Regions from separate parts of the Pantoea jilinensis genome, predicted to be linked through region 1. Evidence: predicted binding sites of a transcription regulator. Region 1 holds the regulator's gene; each other region holds the start of a gene.
The links. Region 1 encodes LexA, which represses DNA repair genes until DNA is damaged. Its sites were predicted from a motif close to TNCTGTATGTACATACAGNA; they were not measured.
Positions count from the first base shown of each region.

Region 2: the regulator LexA is predicted to act here: its motif matches at 1,880-1,899, upstream of mutH (DNA mismatch repair protein MutH).
Region 3: the regulator LexA is predicted to act here: its motif matches at 2,843-2,862, upstream of dinB (DNA polymerase IV).
Region 4: the regulator LexA is predicted to act here: its motif matches at 3,150-3,169, upstream of umuD (translesion error-prone DNA polymerase V autoproteolytic subunit).

Region 1 covers NZ_CP077746.1:3,785,197-3,789,380, forward strand. The annotation lists gene dinF (MATE family efflux transporter DinF) at 102-1,424, opposite strand; gene lexA (transcriptional repressor LexA) at 1,523-2,137, opposite strand; gene KTJ90_RS17865 (diacylglycerol kinase) at 2,243-2,611, opposite strand; gene plsB (glycerol-3-phosphate 1-O-acyltransferase PlsB) at 2,740-4,184, shown strand, end outside.
Region 2 covers NZ_CP077746.1:812,367-816,550, forward strand. The annotation lists gene KTJ90_RS03885 (YgdI/YgdR family lipoprotein) at 1-42, opposite strand, end outside; gene KTJ90_RS03890 (TerC family protein) at 161-871, opposite strand; gene mutH (DNA mismatch repair protein MutH) at 971-1,648, opposite strand; gene rppH (RNA pyrophosphohydrolase) at 2,333-2,860, shown strand; gene ptsP (phosphoenolpyruvate--protein phosphotransferase) at 2,873-4,184, shown strand, end outside.
Region 3 covers NZ_CP077746.1:3,206,373-3,210,556, reverse strand. The annotation lists gene fadE (acyl-CoA dehydrogenase FadE) at 1-263, opposite strand, end outside; gene lpcA (D-sedoheptulose 7-phosphate isomerase) at 517-1,095, shown strand; gene KTJ90_RS15200 (class II glutamine amidotransferase) at 1,145-1,912, shown strand; gene dpaA (peptidoglycan meso-diaminopimelic acid protein amidase) at 1,883-2,629, opposite strand; gene dinB (DNA polymerase IV) at 2,874-3,929, shown strand; gene KTJ90_RS15185 (sugar ABC transporter substrate-binding protein) at 3,966-4,184, opposite strand, start outside.
Region 4 covers NZ_CP077746.1:2,216,456-2,220,639, forward strand. The annotation lists gene KTJ90_RS10445 (hypothetical protein) at 91-231, opposite strand; gene KTJ90_RS10450 (LysR family transcriptional regulator) at 513-1,397, shown strand; gene umuC (DNA polymerase Y subunit UmuC family protein) at 1,438-2,706, opposite strand; gene umuD (translesion error-prone DNA polymerase V autoproteolytic subunit) at 2,709-3,128, opposite strand; gene KTJ90_RS10465 (hypothetical protein) at 3,466-3,717, shown strand; gene KTJ90_RS10470 (hypothetical protein) at 3,825-4,049, opposite strand.

The DNA of each region.
Region 1 (4,184 bases):
CGCGGGTTAACTTCGCTTGTTAGAGTTAATTGTAGTAGCCAATTTCAAAAATGCAGAATAATACAGAATAATCCGTATCCTCCCGAGTCAGCGCTGCTGGATCACGCCTCAAACCAGCTGTTCTGACGCCAGTGCTTACGCCAGATGAGCCACAGTGACAGGCCGCGCAGCGCCAGGAATACCGTCACCGCCAGCCAGAGACCGTGGTTGCCCAGCAACGGTACGCTGAGCAGCGTCAGAAAGTAGCCAGCCGCCGCCACGACCATGCTGTTACGCATCTCGCGTCCACGTGTCGCCCCGATGAACATTCCATCAAGCAGATAACACCAGACGCCGATCAGCGGCATGATTATCTGCCAGACCAGATAGCGGTCAGCTGTCTGCTGCAGTGACTCAAGCGAGGTCAGCAGGGTAACAATCTGCGGGCCAAAAATGGCATAAACCAGCGAGAAGAAGAGCGCGACTACCACCGCCTGCCGACAGGCTGAGTGCCAGACGTGCTGCAATTTACTGCCATCTTTTGCGCCATGCGCTTCGCCGGCAAAAGCTTCAACCGCGTAGGCAAAACCATCCAGCGCGTAGGCAGTAAAGGTAATGAACATCAGTAATACCGCGTTAACCGCCACCACGTCCGGACCCAGCCGCGCACCCAGCACGGTCAGCGAGGCGAAACAGAGCTGCAGCATCAGAGAGCGCAACATGATATCCCGGTTCAGTCGCAGCAGTCGGCCGCTGTCACCGCGCCAGCTCTGCTTCAGCAGATTAAACGTAATACCGCGCAGCTTTAACACCCGCCAGACCATGATGCCGCCGACGCCCAGCGTGATGTACTCCGCCAGCGCCGTGGCGGTTGCTGCTCCCGCGACACCCCAGTGCAGCCCCATCACCAGCCAGAGATCGAGCACGATGTTCACCAGATTGCCCACTATCAGCAGGATTACCGGCGCCCGCGCATACTGAACGCCCAACAGCCAGCCCAGGATGACCAGGTTTGCCAGCGTGGCAGGTGCACTGAGCCAGCGAATCTGAATAAACAGCGCCGCCTGTTCCAGTACATCAGGATTGCCACCTACCAGATGGGTCGCCAGCTGAATAATCGGATAACGCAATGCGATGAACAGCACGCCGGCCAGCAGCGCAATGATCAGCGGCTGCGTCAGCGCGCGTGCCAGAGCGGTTTTATCGCCCGCACCAAACGCCTGCGCCGTCAGGCCAGTGGTACTCATTCGAAGGAAAAGCAGCAGCATAAAGAGGAAGCTGGTCACTGTGGTCCCGACCGCAACCCCGCCAAGATAGACAGGGCTGTCGAGATGACCAATAACTGCAGTATCGACCACGCCCAGTAAGGGAACGGTGATATTTGAAAGGATCATCGGCAGCGCAAGCCGCCAGAGATTTTTATCCGTTGCCGTGATAAAGCGCATTCGCCGTTCCGTGCTCAGTGTCGCTGCAGCAAAGCAGGCAACAAAATTAGGGCAGACAGAATAGCATCAGAAAAGGCGAATGCACGCAGGCCTCAGAATCAAAGCCACTCGCCGTTACGCACCACGCCAACCGCAAGACCTTCAATGGTCAGTGACTGCGCACGGGTGTCGACCACGATAGGGTCAAAATCGCTGTTTTCAGGCAGAAGATGCACGATAGCACCCTGCTTTTTCCAGCGTTTAACGGTGACTTCATCATCAATGCGTGCCACGACAACCTGACCGTTGCGCACATCCTGGGTTTTATGTACCGCGAGCAGGTCGCCGTCCATAATCCCGATATCTTTCATCGACATTCCGCTGACGCGCAGCAGGAAGTCGGCAGAAGGCTTGAACAGGCCCGGATCCACTTTGTAGTGGGTTTCGATATGTTCCTGCGCCATGATCGGCTCACCGGCAGCAACCCGGCCTATCAGCGGTAGTCCTTCTGAAACTTCTTCTTCCATTAACAGACGAATGCCGCGTGATGCACCCGAAACGATCTCAATAACGCCTTTACGCGCCAGCGCTTTCAGATGCTCTTCAGCCGCATTTGGCGAACGGAAGCCCAGTTGCGCGGCGATCTCTGCACGCGTAGGCGGCATGCCCGTTGAAGATATATGGTCGCGAATCAGGTCATAGACCTGCTGCTGCCTGCTGGTTAATGCTTTCATCCCGCCCCCTGGTTGTTTATACAGTCGCTGTGAGTATATACAGGTATTGGCGAAATGGAAACCGATTGTCAGGGAAAACGCGCCCTCAGGCGCGTTATGGAAGGCTTATCGCAAATGTGTCCAGAGCAGCGCGACCCAGACAAACAGGGCCAGTAAGATGCTGATCAGCACCGCCGCCGAGCCCATGTCTTTGGCCCGGCCTGCCAGGGGATGATGTTCCTGACCAATCCGGTCAACCACCGCTTCAATGGCGCTATTGAGGATTTCGACAATGACGACCAGCACCACGGCGCCAATCATGAGGATGCGGGCGATCACATCGACATCCAGCCAGCACGCGATAATAATAGCGGCCAGCGCAGCCAGTGTTTCCTGCCGAAAGGCGGCTTCATGCTGCCAGGCGGCACGCAGTCCCTGCCAGGAGTAACCTGCGGCTTTTACTATTCTGATAAGTCCGGTGGCATTATTTGCCATGATGTGGGAACCCTTTCATTCAATTGACGTCAATGTCTGGGCTGCGTGCAATTGGCACCACCACAGATCTTCGCTGCGCTTTCTGGTATGCTTGCGGCGCTTTGCTAACAAGAGGCTTCATGTTGTCTATGTCAGGTTGGCGTAAACTCTATTACAAATTACTTAATTTACCACTCTCCTTTTTGGTAAAAAGTAAGGCCATTCCGGCCGATCCCGTGTCTGAACATGGTCTGGATCCGACCCGACCTATTATGTATGTTTTGCCTTACGATTCGAAGGCTGACTTACTGACTTTACGCGCACAGTGTCTGCGGCATCATCTGCCCGATCCGCTGATTCCGCTGGAGATTGATGGTTCGCTGCTGCCGCGCCACGTGTTTATTCATAATGGCCCACGCGTATTTCCCTATTTTGTGCCCAGCGTTGAATCGGTAAAAATCTTTCACGATTACCTCGACCTGCATCGCAATAATCCTGAGCTGGATATTCAGATGCTGCCGGTCACCGTGATGTTTGGTCGTGCGCCAGGACGTGAAGTCCAGGGCGAAGCGACGCCGCATCTGCGTGTGCTTAATGGGGTGCAGAAATTCTTTGCGGTCATCTGGCACGGACGTGACAGTTTTGTCCGCTTCTCGCCGACCGTCTCGCTGCGCCGCATGGCAACGGAACACGGTACGGACAAGTCGATTGCCCAGAAACTGGCTCGCGTGGCACGCATCCATTTTGCCCGTCAGCGACTGGCGGCGATCGGCCCGCGTTTACCGGCGCGTCAGGATCTGTTTAATCGTCTGCTGCAATCCAAAGCGATTGAAAAAGCCGTCGAAGATGAAGCGCGCAGCAAAAAAATCTCCCATGAGAAAGCCCAGCAGAATGCTGTTGAGATGATGGAAGAGATCGCTGCTAACTTCTCCTATGAAGCCATTCGCGTCACCGACCGTGTGATGGGCTGGCTCTGGAGTCGTCTCTATCAGGGCATCAACGTCAATGGCGGTGAAAAAGTTCGCCAGCTGGCGCAGGATGGCCACGAGATTGTCTATGTACCCTGCCATCGCAGCCATATGGATTATCTGCTGCTCTCCTATGTGCTCTATCATCAGGGGCTGGTGCCGCCGCACATTGCCGCGGGTATCAATCTCAACTTCTGGCCAGCCGGACCGATTTTCCGTCGTCTGGGCGCCTTCTTTATTCGTCGTACCTTTAAAGGCAATAAGCTTTACGCCACGGTATTCCGCGAATATCTCGGCGAGCTGTTCACCCGCGGCTATTCAGTTGAATACTTTGTCGAAGGAGGCCGTTCACGTACCGGTCGCCTGCTGGACCCGAAAACCGGCACCTTAGCCATGACCTTACAGGCGATGCTGCGCGGCGGAAATCGCCCCATCACGCTGGTGCCGATCTACATCGGTTATGAGCACGTGATGGAAGTGGGCACTTACGCCAAAGAACTACGCGGTGCAGCCAAAGAGAAAGAGGGCTTCATGCAGATGGTGCGCGGCTTACGCAAGCTGCGCAATCTCGGTCAGGGTTACGTTAACTTCGGCGAACCGCTGCCGCTGGTCAACTATCTTAATAA
Region 2 (4,184 bases), 1.0 Mb from region 1:
TGCGGTTACCATCACCAGTGCTACTCCTGCCAACCCTTTCATCACGCCTTATCCTCACAAATGGTCACGTGCAAACAGTGTAGTAATAAATGTTTTTGCCGGCAGGGTTAATCGCAGAAATCTGAAAGTAACCGGGCGAGCAGGCTCGCCCTTGACTTTATCAGGCGTGCTTTTTCTTACTGCGCATCAGGTTAAGACACTCAACCGCCATCGAGAAGAACATCGCGAAATAAATGTAACCTTTTGGTACATGGACCGCAAAACTCTCCAGAATCAGGGTAAAACCGACCAGAATCAGGAAGGAGAGGGCCAGCATTTTCACCGACGGATGGCGTTCAACAAACTCACCAATGGCGCGCGCGGCGAACATCATCATCAGCACCGCAATGACGACGGCTGCCATCATAATGAACAGATGATCGGAGAGGCCGATAGCGGTGATAACAGAGTCGAGACTGAAAATAATGTCGAGCATCATAATCTGTACAATCGCGCCGAGGAACGAATGAACGCGGGTGTTATGTTCGCCTTCACTGCCTTCGATCGTTTCATGGATTTCCATGCTCGATTTCCACAGCAGAAACAGTCCACCAAACAGCAGAATCAGATCGCGCGCCGAAAACGCATGATCCATCAGCGTAAACAGCGGATTAGTCAGACGGGCAACCCACGCAATAGAGGCCAGCAGGCCAAGACGCATCAGCATCGCGCCCATCAGACCAATGCGACGTGCGCTGGCTTGCTGGTGTTTTGGCAGTTTAGCGACCACCAGCGACAGGAAAATGATGTTATCAATACCCAGCACCACCTCAAGGATGGTCAGGGTGCCCAGCGCCAGCCAGGCGTTGGGATCAGAAATCCACTCAAACATACCGACATTCAATCCTAAACGAAAAGTAAACGGCGATTATACGCATTCAATTCACCGAACTCCCACAAAATTGCGATTAGCCAGCGCGAGTGGCGCGATTCATAAGAAAAAATGCCGCGCCAGCAGTGGCCCGGTGAAGCTTTTTTTAAGGTAGAAGCCGCGCGGTAAGGTCATAATTGGCTGGCCCTGATCGCCAATACCTTCTGTCAGCGCCTTACTGTTGGCGGCTTTCGGGCGGATTTGCAACCAGGCGCCATGTCGTGCGGTAATCTGCTCAACGCGTCCCAGTACAATCATATCCATCAACTCTTCCCAGTCCTGACGCAGCATCTCATCTTCTTCTGCATCCGGGCTCCATAACAGCGGCGCGCCCACACGACGTTCCCGCAGCGGAATCTCACGCCCGCCTTCAACCGGAATCCACAACACCCGCGCCAGTTTATGGCGCACATGACTGGTGAGCCAGGTGACGCCGCTGTTGCCGGTCAGCGGGGCGACGCAGACAAAGGTGGTTTCCAGCGGTTTTCCCTGCGCATCAATCGGGATGGTTTTCAGTTCGATACCCAGATGGGCAAAGTCCTGTTCCGCTTTGCTGCCCGCGCTGGCACCAAGATGTAACTCCAGCAGCATGCCGACCCAGCCTTTATCACGTTTAAGATCCGCAGGCATGGGCAGCCCGGCGCGAGCGGCCAGCGTTTCCAGTGTTAAGCCGGCTAAATCCTGCGCACGCGCCAGCAGGCTGGCTTCATCGTCAGGTGGTCCTGGCAGGTAACTCATGTTGATAACTCGCAATGATTAAAATTTATACAGTTGCGGGTGAGGAAATCCTTTCACTAAAATTCACCGCATCAGGGATCGATAATAACATGATAGATCGCACTTTTTTTAACGGATAACCCTTGCGCCATCATCAGGCAGGCATTGTTATCCCAGCTTACGCGCAACAATGAACAGGATCTCCATCCCGGTTATCCACAGAAAAATGGGATAACCCCCGTATTGGTGCGGTACTGGTTCCATTTACAGCCTTGACTTTTCTTTGTCTGAGCATAATTTCGCCGCTCTGACCTAATCCTGAGCGATTATCTGTGGATAAAAAAGAGTGTGGTTATCTTTTAATCAATTGTCAGTTTTCGCGAGAATATTGGCAGTTTAGGAAAGTCTCAGGGAGAGCCAGAATGATTTATTTTCATTAAATATCATAATTATGCGTTGTTGATTCTTTTGAGTCATTCTGCGAGCAGTGAAAATGTTATTCAGTTAACTCCCGCGTTCTGCACAAAGCTATCCACAGAAAAAGTGAATAAGATTGATCTTTTTCACGCTGTTTGTTTATAACTTTGCCGTTTTCTGTGAGTTATCCCGCATTTGATGGTCTGATACCCCATGAATCCAGTGGTTTACCGCCTGTAAGGAGTGTGAAACAATCAGCCCATTCAAATTTTGCTTTGAGGTAGTCCGGTGATCGATGATGATGGCTACCGCCCGAATGTTGGTATCGTAATCTGTAACCGGCAGGGACAAGTGTTATGGGCCAGGCGCTTTGGACAGCACTCCTGGCAATTTCCTCAGGGAGGCATCAATCCCGGTGAAACCGCAGAACAGGCGATGTATCGCGAACTGTTCGAAGAAGTCGGATTGCATCGGAAAGATGTTCGAATACTTGCCTCTACCCGCAACTGGTTACGTTACAAGTTGCCAAAACGTTTGGTGCGTTGGGACACAAAGCCGGTATGTATCGGCCAGAAACAAAAGTGGTTTCTTCTGCAGTTAATGTGTAATGACGCGGATATCAATGTGCAGCGCAGCAGCACGCCTGAATTTGATGGCTGGCGCTGGGTCAGCTTCTGGTATCCGGTGCGTCAGGTTGTCTCCTTCAAGCGCGATGTTTATCGTCGGGTGATGAAGGAATTCGCTGGCGTGGTGATGTCTATGCAGGAGAGTGCGGGGCAGCGAAATAATCCTGCCCATCGTCGTAAGAGAGGATAGGCCACGCCCTTTATGCTCACTCAGTTGCGTGAAATTGTAGAAAAAGTGGCGAGTGCGCCGCGTCTCAATGAAGCACTCGACATCCTGGTCAATGAGATCTGTCTGGCGATGGATACGGAAGTCTGTTCCGTTTACCTCGCCGACCAGGACCGTCGCTGCTATTACCTGATGGCGACGCGCGGACTCAAAAAACCGCGTGGCCGCACCGTAACGCTGGCTTTCGACGAGGGTATCGTCGGTTTAGTGGGCCGTCTGGCCGAACCGATTAACCTTGCTGACGCCCAAAGCCATCCCAGCTTCAAATATATCCCCGCAGTGAAAGAGGAGCGCTATCGCTCCTTCCTCGGTGTGCCTGTTATCAGCCGCCGCCAGCTCCTTGGCGTGCTGGTGGTGCAGCAGCGCGAACACCGTCAGTTTGATGAAAGCGAAGAGTCATTTCTGGTCACGCTGGCTACGCAGATGGCGGCTTTGCTGTCGCAATCTCAAATGGGCCAACTGTTTGGCCAGTTCCGACAGACCCGGGTGCGTGCGATTGCGGCAGCGCCTGGCGTGGCGGTAGCACCAGGCTGGGTCGATGAGACGCAGCCACTGCTTGATCAGGTCTCAGCCGCCTCAGCGCTGGATGTTCATCGTGAACGTGAGCGTCTGTCGCTCGCCATGAGCGAAGCAACCAATGAATTTCGCCGTTTCAGCAAACGTTTCAGCGCCAGCGCACAAAAAGAGAGCGCGGCCATTTTCGATCTCTACTCTCACCTGTTAACCGATGCCCGTCTGAAGAAAGATCTGTTCGATGAGATCGAGCGCGGATCGGTCGCGGAATGGGCGGTGAAACAGGTGATCGAGAAGTTTGCTGAACAGTTCGCCAGCCTGACTGACAACTACCTGCGTGAACGTGCAGGCGATCTGCGGGTGCTGGGCCAGCGCCTGCTGTTCCACCTCGATGACACCCTGGTCGGCACCAATGCCTGGCCGGAACGCTTTGTGCTGGTGGCCGATGAGCTGACCGCCACGACCTTAGCTGAGCTGCCGCAGGAGCGGCTGGCGGGCGTAGTGGTGCGTGACGGTGCAGCCAACTCCCATGCGGCGATCCTGACCCGCGCGATGGGGATCCCGACAGTCATGGGCGCTGACATCCAGCCTCATCAGCTCAACAAACGCCTGCTGATCGTCGACGGTTATCGCGGTGAGCTGCTGATCGATCCTGAGCCAGTGCTGGTCCAGGAGTATCAGCGGCTGATCAGCGAAGAGAACGCGCTGAGCAAAATGGCGGAAGGCGTGGTCGATCAGCCGGGTGAGCTGAAAAGTGGCGAGCGCGTGCAGGTGA
Region 3 (4,184 bases), 580 kb from region 1:
TTCTCGGTGCGCGACATCGGCGGCATTACTTTCTGGAAGCGCTGAAAGATCGGCGTTGAAAAGAGGCTGCGGCGCAGCGACGGCAGGTTAAACGGCAGCAGAATGATCGCCAGTGGCAGCAGCAGCCATGGCGTCCAGAGATGCGCAACAGCCATCGCCGCAGTCCACAGCAACAGAATGGCGCTGCTGAGCCGTAACGACAGGCGGTGGTAGAACAGGGCGCCAATCAGCGCCACCGTGGCAAGTATCGAAACAACCATCATAATGAACCGCTCCAAGTAGTAAGAGGTCTGACCTGTTATACAGAGAGGTTTAGAGCAGTTGAGAGCATTTATCAATTTGTTTACATCGCAATTACAACCTGCCTCACAAAAACCTGTTTTAGCCCATTTTTGCAGCACCTTCGGCAACAATATTCCGCGTTAGAGTCCGGACCGACGTGGCATGACGCTTTGCGCTGACCGGCCATTCCGTTAAACTTGCTGCGATTAACCTCTCCTAAAAAAGGACATCCCTATGTACCAGGACATCATCCGCTCTGAGCTCAATGAAGCTGCTGATACGCTGAATAAATTCCTCAGCGACGATGCCAATATCCATGCGATCCAGCGTGCTGCGGTACTGCTGGCTGACAGCTTTAAGGCTGGCGGAAAGGTACTTTCGTGCGGTAACGGCGGTTCACATTGCGATGCGATGCACTTCGCCGAAGAGCTGACCGGTCGCTACCGTGAAAATCGTCCTGGCTATCCGGCGATTGCCATCTCTGACGTCAGCCACCTCTCCTGCGTCAGTAATGATTTTGGTTATGACTATGTCTTTTCGCGCTACATAGAAGCAGTAGGGCGTCCGGGCGATGTGCTGCTGGGCCTCTCAACCTCCGGTAACTCTGCCAATATCATTAAAGCGATTGAAGCTGCCCGTGCGCAGGGAATGAAAGTGATCACCCTGACCGGTAAAGATGGCGGTAAGATGGCAGGCAGTGCCGACATTGAAATCCGGGTGCCGCACTTTGGTTATGCCGATCGCATTCAGGAGATCCACATTAAAGTGATCCACATCCTGATGCTGCTGATCGAAAAAGAGATGGTGAAGTAACAGCGCTGGCCTCCCACAGGCGGAGGCCACTTAATCAGAGGCGGTGGCTATGTGCGAATTGCTCGGGATGAGCGCCAATGTTCCCACGGATATCTGTTTCAGCTTTACCGGACTGGTTCAGCGTGGCGGTGGGACCGGGCCTCACAAAGATGGCTGGGGCATTACCTTTTACGAAGATAAAGGCTGCCGTACGTTTAAAGATCCGCTGCCGAGCTTTAACTCACCGATTGCGCGTCTGGTGCAGGAATACCCGATAAAATCACATTCGGTGGTGGCGCATATCCGCCAGGCGAATCGTGGTCAGGTGTCGCTGGAAAACACCCATCCGTTTACCCGTGAGCTGTGGGGCCGTCACTGGACCTATGCGCACAACGGACAGCTCAAGGGGTATCGGCAACTGGAGACCGGCACATTCCGGCCGGTAGGCGAAACGGACAGCGAGAAGGCGTTTTGCTGGATCCTGCATCAGCTGGCGACGCGCTATCCACGCACGCCGGGCAACTGGCCTGCGGTGTTTCGTTTTATCGGGGAGCTGGCTGGCACGCTGCGGCAGAAGGGCGTGTTTAACATGCTGCTGTCAGACGGGCGATATCTGATGGCCTTTTGCTCCACCAACCTCTTCTGGATCACCCGTCGTGCACCCTTTGGCCGGGCGCAGTTACTGGATCAGGATGTGGAGGTTGATTTTCAGCAGCACACCACGCCGCATGACGTGGTGACGGTGATTGCTACGCAGCCACTGACGGCCAATGAAACCTGGCAGCGGATTGCGCCAGGTGAATGGGCGTTATTCTGCCTTGGAGAGCGCCAGGAATGAACGGGAGGCCGCTTCGGGACTGGCTAAAACCGGTGCCGGGCTGCTGTTCATCACATATTTACCGCTGGCGACGTTGACCGTCGGCGGCTGGTGATATTTAGCAAAATAAGCGTATCCGGGCTGGAGCTGCTGCCAGAAACTGGCATCGCTGGAGTAGCGGTGACGCTGCATGTTGCTGTCAGTCATGCGGAACGGATAGATGCTGATGCTGACATCCTGCTGGCCATTACGCAGCGCCGCGTTCACATAAGTAAAAATCTCATCCATATAGGCGTTCGTCATGGCATAGCAGCCAATTGACTTACAGTCGCCATGAATCATCAGGTAGTTGCCGCTGTAGCCCTGATTACGATCGAACTGATTCGGGAAGCCAATGTTGATCGCGCGATAAAAACGGCTATCCGGCTTCAGCTGATTCAGCTTCACGTTGTAAAAACCTTCCGGGCTTTTGAAATCGCCTTCACGGCGTTTCGGGCCGAGGCCGCCAGAAAAGTTACAGATGCGGTAGGTATCCAGCAGGCGGTATTCATTACCGATTTTGCCGTAGAGTTCGAGGGTGCGTTCTTCCTTGAAGATCTGGATATAGACCGGGGTACCCAGTAACTGTTTCTTTAATTCTTTGCTGACCGGTGCCGCTGTCTGGACGGGTTCGGGTGTCATTGCCATGCTGAGGGCTGGCAGTAAAATCATCGCAAACAGGAGTGCGATTTTGCCCATGCTGTGTATACCTTGAGGTGAATAGAACATGACGCAAATTGTGCGTCTCTGTTTGCATTATCGGAACTGTCCGCTATCGCAGCGCAACATTAAACATTGTCTGTTTTTTTAGCAAGACGCTGGCAGCCAGATTCGCGATTTACTGAAGGATATTCGGCCACAAATTTGTAAACTTTAATTGTGGGCGCGACAAATATTGCAGTTACCCCTGCCAACTGTATACTTATCCAGTGCCGGAGGGGGTATGCGTAAAATCATTCATGTCGATATGGACTGCTTCTATGCCGCGGTGGAGATGCGTGATAATCCCCAGCTGCGCGACATCCCGATCGCGATTGGTGGCAGCCGTGAACGTCGTGGCGTCATCAGCACCGCCAACTATCCGGCCCGCAAATATGGCGTGCGCAGCGCGATGCCAACTGGCATGGCCCTCAAGCTATGCCCGCATCTCCGTTTGTTGCCAGGACGTTTCGATGCCTACAAAGAAGCCTCCGCACAAATTCGCGACATCTTTACCCGCTACACCCCGCTGATTGAACCGCTCTCCCTTGATGAAGCCTATCTGGATGTCACCGACAGCCCGCACTGTCACGGCTCTGCCACACTGATGGCGCAGGCGATCCGCGCCACCATCTACCGTGAAACCGGGCTGACCGCTTCAGCGGGCATCGCGCCGATTAAGTTTCTGGCAAAGATTGCCTCTGACCTGAATAAGCCCGATGGGCAGTTCGTGATTACGCCGCCGGAGATGGCCGGTTTTTTGCTGACGCTGCCGCTGGCGAAGATCCCCGGTGTTGGCAAAGTCTCGGCCAAAAAGCTGGAGGAGATGGGGCTGGTGACCTGCGGTGACGTGCAGAAGGCCGATCTGGCGCTACTGTTAAAGCGCTTTGGTAAGTTTGGCCGGGTGCTGTGGGAGCGCAGCAATGGCATTGATGACCGCAGCGTCATTGTGGAGCGCGAGCGTAAATCGCTGGGGGTGGAACGCACGCTGGCGGAAGATATCAGCGACTGGGATGCCTGCCTGGAGATTATCGATTTTCTCTATGCCGAGCTGGATCGCCGGCTGACGCAGATCCGACCCGACAGGCAGGTGGCGCGTCAGGGCGTTAAACTCAAGTTCAGTGATTTTCAGCAGACGACCCAGGAGCATATCTGGCCGGTACTGAATAAAGAGGACATGATTGCCATCGCCCGGAAAACCTGGGATGAGCGTCGTGCCGGGCGCGGCGTGCGGCTGGTGGGACTGCATGTCACCATGGTCGATCCCCAGCTTGAGCGTCAACTTCTGCTGGGTCTGTAACGGTCAGCCTCACCGTTCGGCAAGGCTGACGCCGGATTATTTCTTATATTTCGCCGCCAGGGTAGCAAACCACGGCGCGACGAAATCCTCATTGCTGCCCCAGCCCGGAATGATCTTGTTCAGCGACGCGACGTTCACTGCGCCAGGCTGGCTGCCGAGCTGCTGCTGAGAGATCGATGCCGCTTTAAACTGGTAAGTCGCAGGCGTCTCTTCACCGGCAATCTTCTTCGCCACCAGCCGCATATTCACCGCGCC
Region 4 (4,184 bases), 1.6 Mb from region 1:
GCTATTAATCATTTATAACTACCGCTTTTCGATCCCCATAAGCTCAAACATATGGAAGGATAGATAACCACTCGTATAAATGTGACTGATTTACTTATTCTGTAATTGAGCAATAAGGGCCTCGGCATAATTCAAAGCAACATCTGCTTTGATAGTTTCTCTTCCAACAACTTTATCTGAGGTAAACGCCGGGCAGGTAGTGTTAAAAAAATCATCTTCAAAAAATTTCATTTTCTAAATCCATTAGAATAAAAATAAAGATAATCAGAAGTAATGAGGAAAAAATGTGCGTTATATGAAAGGCTTCACATAACAAAACACATCGCGCCTATATCCAAAAAACGGCCCATCATAGTCACAATTCGAAATTTTTAAAGTTGCATTAATGCTTCACAACAATGCAGAAATACTTATAATTTTATGGTGCTGTTTATGATATGGCTTATGAGTTTTGATAATTTTTTAGCCACGTTGAAGATATCCGTTTAGTTAAAAATAACATGGAGCAGTGGATGAACTGGGATGATGTTCGCTTTTTCCTCGCATTAGCGAGACAAAAAACGTTGCGGGGTGCCTCAAAATCGTTGAACGTCGATCAGGCGACAGTCGGGCGCCGTATCGCCGCGTTCGAAAGCGCGCTCAGTTCCCGGTTATTTATACGTACGCCCCGCGCTTTTATGCTGAGCGAGTTTGGCGAACAGGTGATGGCAGAAGCCAGTGCTATGGAAAGCGCTATGCAGGCGATGAGTCGTAAAGCCGCCTGCGGCGATAGCATCCCTGCAGGTAACGTTCGCATCGCCAGCACAGACACACTCGCCACTGTGTTTGTCATACCTGCCATTCAGCGCCTGCGCGAACAATACCCGGATATCACCGTAACCTTATTGACCGGAATAGGCTTCTCCGATATCTCTTACCGTAGTGTGGATATAGCCATTCGTGGTGCCCGACCCGATTCTGAAGAGTTAATAGTTAAACGACTAGCGACCATTGATATGGGGCTTTACGCCAGCCAGCGTTATTTTGATCGGCTCGGAGAACCGCAGCAAGAAAGCGGATTGACTGATCATCAACTGGTCATGTTTCCGGCAGACATGGTGCCTCGTCATCGACAAAACCTGTGTGGCTTTGCAGTAAACAGCCAGCAAGTCGTGCTGGAATGTAATACACAACTGCTGATGCAATCCGCTATTAAACGCGGGATTGGCATCGGCCTGCTTTCGACATTTTTAGCTAACTGCGATCCGCAATTAATCCCGGTATTTCCTGAAAAGCGCGACCCGGTTGATATCTGGCTGGTGCTCCATCCGGATCTGCAAAAAGTCGCACGTATCAGGGCAGTGATTACGGCGCTGGAGCAGTGCTTTGCGGAAGAAACCAGGTTAAAAGAAATTTAGCAGACCTTGCGGTTTCAGTAGCTGAGGAAAACCACCCAACCTACTTAACCGCCGCCACCGGCAAATCCGTTACCCGCGTGGTATAGGCAGGTGACAGCATCTCGCGCTTCATCGCCCAGGCCTTGTTGATCCCCTGCCCGGCAAACCAGAGTTTGCCGCTGCCGCTTTTGTTAATCTTATCGATCAGCGTCATCAGCTCTTCGCTATTGCGGCGTGGCTGATGTTCGTCAAACAGATCAAGCTGGGCCACGCCATGGCTGAAAAAATCTCCCAGTACGATGCCCGCTTTCATGTAGCGATGCCCCTCAATCCAGATGTTATCCAGACACGCCATTGCAACGCCGACAATGTCGCGCGTGTCCTGCGTCGGGATCAGCAACTGACCGGTAGACTGATTACCATAAAAGGGTTCATCCGTAGCATGGGGGCTGGTACGCACAAAGACCCCTACCTGACGGCAATATTGATTGTCACGACGTAGTTTCTCTGCCGCACGTTCAGCATAGGCGCAGACGGCTTCGCGCATCTGGTCGTAGCTGGAAATACGGCTGCCGAACGAACGCGAACACATGATCTGCTGTTTATCCGGCATCACCGACTCCAGCTCCAGGCAGGATTCACCACGCAGCTCTCTGACGGTACGTTCCAGCACTACGCTGAACTGTTTGCGAATAGACTCGGTGCTTTGGCAGGCCAGATCTTTCGCCGTCGTAATGCCCATGGCGTTGAGCCGCTTGCCGATACGGTGACCGACACCCCAGACCTCAGCCACATCGACGAGTGCCAGTAGCTTTTTCTGCCGTTCGGGATCCGACAGATCGACAATGCCGCCGGTTTTGCTCCACTTTTTGGCCGCAAAATTCGCCAGTTTGGCCAGCGTTTTGGTCTGTGCAATGCCAACGCCCACCGTCAGATGGGTCTCTTTGCGTATCCGCTCTCTGACCTGGTGACCAAAGCTCTCCAGCGCCATACAGTTCTGCACGCCGGTGAGATCCATAAAGGCCTCATCGATCGAGTAGATCTCCACCGACGGCGCCATCTCTTCCAGAATCGTCATCACCCGAAGGCTCATGTCGGCGTAAAGCGCGTAATTTGAGCTGAAAACCTGTACATTGTGATGGGTCAGCGCTTCGCGCATTTTGAAATAGGGCGCGCCCATTTTGATGCCGGCTTTCTTCGCCTCGGCGCTGCGCGCAATCACACAGCCGTCGTTGTTCGATAGCACGACGACGGGCTTGCCTTTAAGGTCAGGCCGGAAAACGGTTTCGCACGACGCATAAAAGCAGTTCACATCCACCAGCGCGAACATGCTCAATGTGTCGCTTTAATCACAAACGTCACTACGCCAAACACCTCCAGCGCATCTTCGGTCTGGATAGCGATCGGTTTAAATTTGGTGTTCATCGGCATCAGTTGCAGGCAGGGATGAAGCTGAAGACGTTTAACGGTGAATTCACCGTCGACGGCAGCGACCACGATATCGCCGTGTGAGGCGGTGAGCGAGCTGTCGACGACCAGCATGTCACCATCATTGATGCCCGCCTCAATCATTGATTCACCGCTGACCCGCACAAAATAGGTGGCGCTGGGATGCTGAACCATGAGCGCATTGAGATCGATACGTTGTTCGACATAATCCTGCGCCGGTGAGGGAAATCCACACGGCACACGTTCGATATAAAGCGGTAAAGACATGACGGCGCGGACGTCCGCAGGTTTAATGAATTCCACAATTACACTCCTTTTTCAGATTACTGTATATAAATACAGTAATAGCTAATCCCCCTTTTAATCAAGTGACGTGGACCCCTTTTACGCGAAGAGATTGATGGTAATGCACTTTTTTTTAACCGTTTTTCTCTTACTGGTGTGAGAATAAACGGAAACAGGTTACTTTCGCCGCACTGCGGTAATAGTCTCGCTTTTTACTTACAGTCACGCCTCTTATAAATTAATCCGCCGATTATTTTGACTTAAGGAAAATCCGACAACGACTCTCTGGCATGGGGTGAGGTTTGAATATTTAGCGCGGGCTGGTTATTCTGCCTTTTTAAAGCATGGAGGGGTTATGGCAGACGACGATCGCATCAAACATCTGGAAGAGGTAGTCGCACAGTTAACCGTTGAGACGACGGTATTAAAAGCGATACTCGGTCAGCAAATTGCACTGAATAATCTCAATTACAAAGGGAAGTTTGACGATGTACTGGCGGCGCTGGCGAAAGAATATGCCGAACGCGGTCTGGAGGAAGGTAATAATCAGGCCATCCATGATGCCCTGCGTGAATATATTAAATATGAACCGCCCGCAATGGAATAAGCAAACGCTGGGCAACGTTCGCTTGCCGACGACGTTATCGGCTCCTGAACGCTGCCCTTCCCTGATCGGCCTGCTTCAGCAGCCGTTTCAGGCGAAGCGGTCAGAGATTAAGGCTGGCTGTCACTCTCCAGCGCATCCTGAATCGCATCGGCCAGATTACCAATTTCATTCGCCACAGCCTGCAGGTCCCAGGAGGTTTTTGAGCCGGTTGCCGACGTAGAAGCGCTGACGGACTCCTTTGCCACTGACAGCGCGGCCGCCACAGCAACTGAACGTTTATGTTGTTCCTGAGTCACGCCCGCAGGCGGAATCGCGAAATAGTCGTGAACCATGATCATTTCCTTGTGATGAATAAGAGGCCACCTTAGCTTTCTGCATCAGGCGTGGGAAGTGAATTATGCAGCCTGTGCCGTCAGAAGCACAAGATTGCAGCAGCCTGCCACCGCACTCTGACACTGCTCTCCATT